Regions from separate parts of the Sphingosinicella rhizophila genome, predicted to be linked through region 1. Evidence: predicted binding sites of a transcription regulator. Region 1 holds the regulator's gene; each other region holds the start of a gene.

Region 1 (2,265 bases):
TGATCGATGGCGCACTTGAGGAAAGCGCGCCACAGATCGCGGCGAATATTCGGCGCCTGGGTTTTCGGATCGAGGACGTCGACATATTACTCATAAACCATGCCCATTGGGATCATTCGGGAGGCCTCGCCGAGCTCAAGCGTCTGTCGGGCGCGAAGCTGCTCGCCAGTGCCGCAGACAAACCTGCGCTCGAGAGCGGCGTTCCGCGCTATCGTCCGGATATGAGTCCGAGCGCGCCGGTCAAGGTCGATGCAATCATTTCCGATGGAAGCAGGATTGCTGTTGGCAGAACCAGTCTGGTCACCCATCTGACGCCCGGCCACACGCGCGGCTGCACCAGCTGGACGATGCGCATCGAAGAGAAAGGCAAGCTGCTCGACCTCGTCTTCGCCTGCAGCCTCACCGTTGCCGGGCAAAAACTGGTTGGGGATAGCCTCTATCCCGAGGCGGCCGCCGATTTCCGTGCCACATATTCAAAACTGAAACGACTGCAGGCTGACGTCTATCTGACTTATCACCCCGCTTTCTTCGACATGGATGCGAAGCGGCGCCGCCTTGCCGAGGGCGATGCCGACGCCTTCGTCGACTCCGGCGAACTGGCACGAAGAGTCCAGCGCGCGGAGACCGAATTCAAGGCAGAGTTACACCGCCAGCAGCGAGAGGCTTCTCAATAGCGCCGCAGTAGACCGGACAGCCGCCCCTGTATGGCCACCTGGTCGGGCCGGTAGCGTTGGGCATCGTAATTTCGGTTCGCGGGATCGAGCCGGATCATCGAACCTTCACGACGGAATGTCTTCAAGGTCGCCTCATTATTGTCGATAAGCGCCACGACGATCTCGCCGTCCCGAGCAGTGTCGGTCTTGCGGATCAATGCGAAATCGCCATCGAGAATGCCTTCCTCGACCATCGAATCGCCGGCCACTTCCAACGCGTAATGTTCACCGGGACCCAGCAGCGCGGCCGGAACGGGCAGGGTGCTCTGACCCTCCAGCGCCTCGATCGGAAGGCCGGCGGCGATGCGGCCGTGAAGCGGCAGCTCGACGACATCATTGGCTGCCGAGGGCGGGATGACGGGAGCCTGCGGCCGCGTCGAGATCCCAGCTTTCTCATCGCCCTTCATGTCCGGCATACGGGTCACTTCCAGGGCCCGGGCGCGGTTCGGCAGCCTGCGGATGAACCCTCGTTCCTCCAGCGCCGAAATCAGCCGGTGCACGCCCGATTTCGACTTGAGATCGAGCGCCTCCTTCATCTCCTCGAAAGAAGGGGAAACACCTGTTTCGCCAAGATGGTCATGGATGTAGCAAAGAAGCTCGTGTTGCTTGCGCGTCAGCATGTTCCAGGCTCCTATAGGAACGAATAGAGAACGTGTAGGAAACAGATTCGATCCTGTCAAGCAGGAGACCTTCCTCGCCCAAGGACTCGACTGGGCAAAGCTTGCGCATCCTTCCTCTTCGCCTAGGATCGCCGGCAGGGGCAATGACAGGAAAAGAGAGAATATGCCGACAAGTGAGGGCGAAGCGCCGCAGCGGGAAGAGCGGCAGAGCGCCAAGCTGGTAATACTTGCCTCATCGCTCGGGACCATCTTCGAATGGTATGATTTCTACCTTTACGGCCTGCTTGCTACCGTCATAACCATCCAGTTCTTTTCCGGCGTCAACGAAACGACAGGGTTCATATTCGCGCTCGCAGCCTTCGCGGCCGGCTTCGCGGTGCGGCCTTTCGGCGCCCTCTTCTTCGGCCGGATCGGCGATCTGGTTGGGCGCAAGAACACCTTCCTGGTGACGATGGGCATAATGGGCCTGTCGACCTTCCTGGTCGGCCTGCTTCCCAGCTATGCGTCGATCGGCGTCGCGGCGCCCATCCTGCTCGTACTGCTGCGTCTCCTCCAGGGTCTGGCGCTCGGCGGCGAATATGGCGGCGCCGCCACCTATGTCGCGGAGCATGCGCCTGACGGCAGAAGGGGCCTCTACACCAGTTTCATCCAGACGACGGCGACATTGGGCCTCTTCGCGGCCTTGCTGGTCGTGATCGGCGTTCGCCTCGCTTTGGGGGAAGAGGCCTTCGCAGCCTGGGGTTGGCGCATTCCCTTTCTGATCTCGATCCTGCTCCTCGGCATTTCGATGTGGATCCGGATGCAGCTCGCCGAGAGCCCGGTCTTCCGCAAGATGAAGGAAGAAGGCAGCGGATCGAAAGCGCCGCTGACTGAGGCATTCGGAAGATGGTCCAACCTGAAGATCGTCATCCTGGCTCTCGTCGGCGCCGTCG
Region 2 (2,265 bases), 270 kb from region 1:
CCACCGCCCATTATCTGGCCGAGCGGCTCGAAACCTTCCCGGTCCGGATCACTCAGTTGGCCCACGGCCTCCCGGTCGGTGGCGAACTCGATTATCTGGACGAGGGTACGCTCGCACAAGCGTTGCGCGCCCGGCGACCGGTCTCCTGAACTTGACGGAAAGCCCCATATTTCCTACATTTTTCCCATGGCCATACTTCCGATCCTAGAGACTCCCGACCCGCTGTTGCGGCAGGTTTCGTCGCCCGTCGAAGAGGTGACGGACCAACTTCGCGCGCTGATCGACGATATGTTCGAGACGATGTACGCGGCCCCTGGCATTGGCCTTGCGGCGATCCAGGTGGGCGTGCCGAAGCGCCTGCTGGTGATTGACCTGCAGGAACCCGAGGAGGAAGATGGAGAGCCCGTCCGCGATCCCCGGGTCTTCATAAATCCTGAGATTCTCGATGCCTCCGAGACTTTGCAGCTCTATAATGAAGGCTGTCTTTCCGTTCCCGACATGTATGCCGAGGTCGAACGGCCGGATCGGATCCGCGCCCGCTGGCTCGACCGTGATGGCAGACCGCATGAGGAGGAATTGGAGGGACTGCTCGCCATCTGTCTCCAGCACGAGATGGACCACCTCGAAGGCATACTCTTCATCGATCACCTCTCCCGCCTGAAACGGGAAATGCTGCTGAAGAAGCTGGCAAAGGCACGCAAGGAGCGGTCCAAGCTCGCTGCCTAGGCGTTCCAGGACCAGATGGAATTGCATCCACTGACTGTCCCCGGCTGATTCATCGGGAAGGACTCAGCGGCCAGCGCTCCCGGATTAAGAGGTCTCAATCGCGGCCCGGCAGTCGCGGGCCGTTTCCCGGCACATTTCCGCGCAGCGCCGACAATGATCGTGATCGTGCCGTTCGCATTCCTCGGCGCAGATATCGCAAGCCGTAATGCAGAGCTGGAGCATTTCACGGAGCAAGATCCCGTTGCTGCCGGTGCGCCTGGTGGCGAGCCGATCGGTCGCCGCGCATATATCGGCGCAATCGAGGCAGGTACGGATGCATTGACGCATCTTTTCGACATGCTCCTCGGCGAGGCAAGCATCGGCGCAGGCTGTGCAGATGACGGAGCAGAACATGGCATGACGCACGGCCAGCGCCAGCGGTTCGTTGAGATTTCCATCGGCGTCGGGGTGGGACGCCATCATCTTGGCGATCGACATAGGCTTTTCCTCCAGGACCAAGGCGGAACGGGAAAAGTGGAGAAGTGGTTCCGTAAAGCCGCTTGAGACGAAGCGGCGTCTGCTTTAGGTTCGCGGTTCGTTCCGGTTCTTGGAAAGATGATGGATCCTTTCTTTCTGCTCCTCTCGGCCCTGCTTGCGGGCGCTTGTGTCCTTCTTGGTTGGTATCTCGGCAGCCGCCGGGGAATCGCCGGTCTCGCTGTCGCCGAGGAACGGGCAAAACAGGTGCCCGATCTGCAGGCCAAGCTGGACGAGGTTCGCCGCGAATGCGGCGAAGCGCGCGCCGAATGCGCGCGGCTGTCGACGAGCCAGGAAGAACGGGAAAAGGCGTTCGAGCTCCGTCTTGCCGAATTGAGGGAAGCGCGCGAAGCGCTATCCGCGCAATTCAGCGAGATTGGCGGAAAGCTTCTCGGCGAGGCACAGAAGCATTTCCTCGAACGCGCCGATGCGCGCTTCAACCAGGCCGGCGAGAAGAGCGAGGAAAAATTGAAGGCCTTGCTCCAGCCGGTGGAAGCGACGCTCAAGCGCTATGAGGATGGGCTCAGCAAAGTGGAGAAAGAGCGCGTGGACCAATATGCGGGTCTACGCGAAGCGGTCGAACTGGTGCGATCAGGCCAGACCCAAGTCCGGGACGAAACCGCCAAGCTTGTCAACGCGCTGCGGTCGAGTCCCAAGGCGAGGGGGCGTTGGGGCGAGCAGAGCCTGCGCAACGTCCTCGAGCAGGCGGGCCTGTCGCCTTTTGCCGATTTCCAGTCCGAGGTCTCAGTGAATACCGATGACGGACGCCTCCGGCCCGACGTCATCGTCCGGCTGCCGGGCGGCCGCCAATTGATCATCGACGCGAAATGTTCGCTCAATGCTTTCCTCGACGCCCACCATGAGGTGGACGAGACGGTGCGAACTGCCCATCTCAAGGCCCATGCCCAGTCCATCCGAAATCATGCCATGCAGCTTGGCAGCAAGAATTATTGGCAGCAATTCGGCGAGGCGGCCGATTATGTCGTCATGTATATTCCGGGAGAACATTTCCTGACTGCAGCGCTG
Region 3 (2,265 bases), on a different contig from region 1:
GCCCAGCTCCCGCATCGGCGGACGCTGATGGCGGGGAAGCGCATCGATCTGCTTCTGCCTTTCCTCCCGCGCCCAGCGCGCGCCCGGCCGCCATCCGCCCCCGCGCGGACAGGAGCAATCTTCGGGGCGTCCGTCTTCCATTTCCTCCCCCTCTTTCCCGAGGAAGGCGGACCGCGTCAGCGGTGGTGGGGTCAGCGGTGGCGCGATCTCCTTGGCCGTCAGACCCTCCGCCCTTCTTCGAACCGCCTCCCTTCCCTGCAAAAGCAGGGCAGGATCCAGAAGATCAGGCCGCCCGCCTTTCGCCTGGTTCGGCCGCAACCGGTCGGTCGGCAGATAGGGCAAATAGAGCGAGGCGACCCTCGGCATTGCAAGACTCCATGATCCATTGAAAGGGCGCGCCGCCCCTCTGGCGGGCGAGTTCGACATGCCAGCGCGGCCGCCCCACGCCGGGCACCGGCAGCGTTTCCGACGGCGCGCAGGCGATCCGCCAGCGCGTCACCGCCGCCGACGGCAAGGCCAGCGGATCCTGGCCGCTCCGCCGCCAGCGTTTCAGCATCAGCGCCATCACGCCCTTTTCCTCGGCGGCAAGCTGCAGCCTGCGGGTCGCTGCCATCGTCACCCGCCCCACTTCGCCGACGACGGCGGCAAGGCCGCCATGGCGCAGCCCTTCCTCCATCACCGCCAGCACATCTTCGTCACGGCCACATTCGGCATGAAGAAGGCGATCGGGACCGAGGCCTACCAAAGCCAGGCCCGGCGCGAACAGATCGGGCCGGCCCAGCGCCCACAGCACCGTGCCCGTCCGCCGGGCGGCAATGCCCGCGGCAAACAAGGTGGCGGCGGCATCGTCGCTGAGACTGGCGCTGGCGCCGGCCACTTCGTGCAAGGCCGCCGCCGCCAGGCCGCCACCGGCCAGGCGGCGGTCGATCTCGTCCAGGCCGAAGGACAGCAAATCCCGATTTGCGCCGCGGCCGGCATCTTCGATCGCCCGCACCGACAAGCGCAGGGCGGCCAATCGCTCGATTCGGGCAGAAGCTGGAAGCATACGACTCACTGACTCTTTTGTTCTCATTATGTTCCGACTTGCGCCGCAAAGAGTCAAGCGGGTGGCAAGGCCGGCTCGACCCCGCTAAAATCGCCCCAGTGTCGACCAATCCCATCCAAATGACAGCGCCCGCATCCGCCGAGGCAAGGGGCTGGCAGCCGCCCCGGCTGCAGCAGCAGCCTTTCTTCGAGGACAAGAATCGCGCCTTCTGGATCCTCCAGTCGGCGGGCTGGGCGGGCTATTTCATCCTCCGCACCCTGGGCGGGATGAGCAATGCGATGGGGTGGACCTATGTCTTCCACACCGCATTGCTGACCGCGACCGGCTATTCGATCACATTGCTGATGGGCGCAGCCTTTCGCCGCTTCATCAAGCTCCGGCCGGTCATCACCTGGGCGGTGTCGGTCGCCCTGGTCCTGGTCGCCGCCGCCGCATTTTCGGCGATCGAGACCTGGAGCTATGCCACCTTTCTCAGACCCGGCTCGCGGCCGGTGGGACTGGAATTCCTCAGCTCGATCCTGCTGACCTTCTCCCTCCTCGCCGCCTGGGCGGCGCTTTATTACAGCATCAATTATTATCTCCTGCTGGAAGAGCAGAGCGACCGGCTGCTGCGGCTGGAACATCAGGCCAGCTCGGCCCAGCTGGCGATGCTGCGCTACCAGCTCAACCCGCATTTCCTGTTCAACACGCTGAATTCGATCTCGACGCTGGTGCTGCTGAAGCAGACCGAACGCGCCAATGCGATGCTGTCGCGGCTGTCATCATTCCTGCGCTACACATTGGTCAACGAACCGACCGGATCGGTGACGGTCGCCCAGGAGGTCGAGACCCTGAAACTCTATCTCGAAATCGAGAAGATGCGCTTCGAGGATCGGCTGCGGCCCATTTTCGACATCGATCCCGCCGTATCGCTGGCCCGGCTGCCGTCGCTCCTGCTCCAGCCATTGGTTGAAAACGCCATCAAATATGCGGTAACCCCGCAGGAAGAAGGCGCGGATATCGAAGTCGTGGCGCGCCGATCGGGCGACCGCGTGCTGATCACCGTCAGCGACAGCGGGCCCGGTGCGGAGGACCATTGGGTCAAGGCGCAGGAATCGACCGGAGTCGGTTTGGCCAATATTCGCGACCGTCTGGCGCAAGCCTATGGCGCCAACCATCGTTTTGAGACCGTATCGAACCTAAGGGGAGGCTTTCGCGTTACAATCGAGATCCCATATCAA

Evidence for each region. Region 1 encodes LexA, which represses DNA repair genes until DNA is damaged. Its sites were predicted from a motif close to GTTCCNCNCTTGTTCT; they were not measured.
Region 2: a site for LexA is predicted at 1,217-1,232, ahead of rmuC (DNA recombination protein RmuC). Genes of this name have one in related genera too.
Region 3: a site for LexA is predicted at 1,065-1,080, ahead of RQX22_RS09630 (ImuA family protein). Genes of this name have one in related genera too.

What each region holds. Positions count from the first base shown of each region.
Region 1 is NZ_JAVUPU010000001.1:192,224-194,488, forward strand. It holds gene bla (subclass B3 metallo-beta-lactamase) at 1-674, shown strand, start outside; gene lexA (transcriptional repressor LexA) at 668-1,333, opposite strand; gene RQX22_RS00880 (MFS transporter) at 1,497-2,265, shown strand, end outside.
Region 2 is NZ_JAVUPU010000001.1:462,472-464,736, reverse strand. It holds gene recR (recombination mediator RecR) at 1-149, shown strand, start outside; gene def (peptide deformylase) at 187-726, shown strand; gene RQX22_RS02125 (four-helix bundle copper-binding protein) at 811-1,053, opposite strand; gene rmuC (DNA recombination protein RmuC) at 1,324-2,265, shown strand, end outside.
Region 3 is NZ_JAVUPU010000004.1:232,791-235,055, forward strand. It holds gene RQX22_RS09625 (DUF6504 family protein) at 1-366, opposite strand, end outside; gene RQX22_RS09630 (ImuA family protein) at 284-1,006, opposite strand; gene RQX22_RS09635 (sensor histidine kinase) at 1,165-2,265, shown strand, end outside.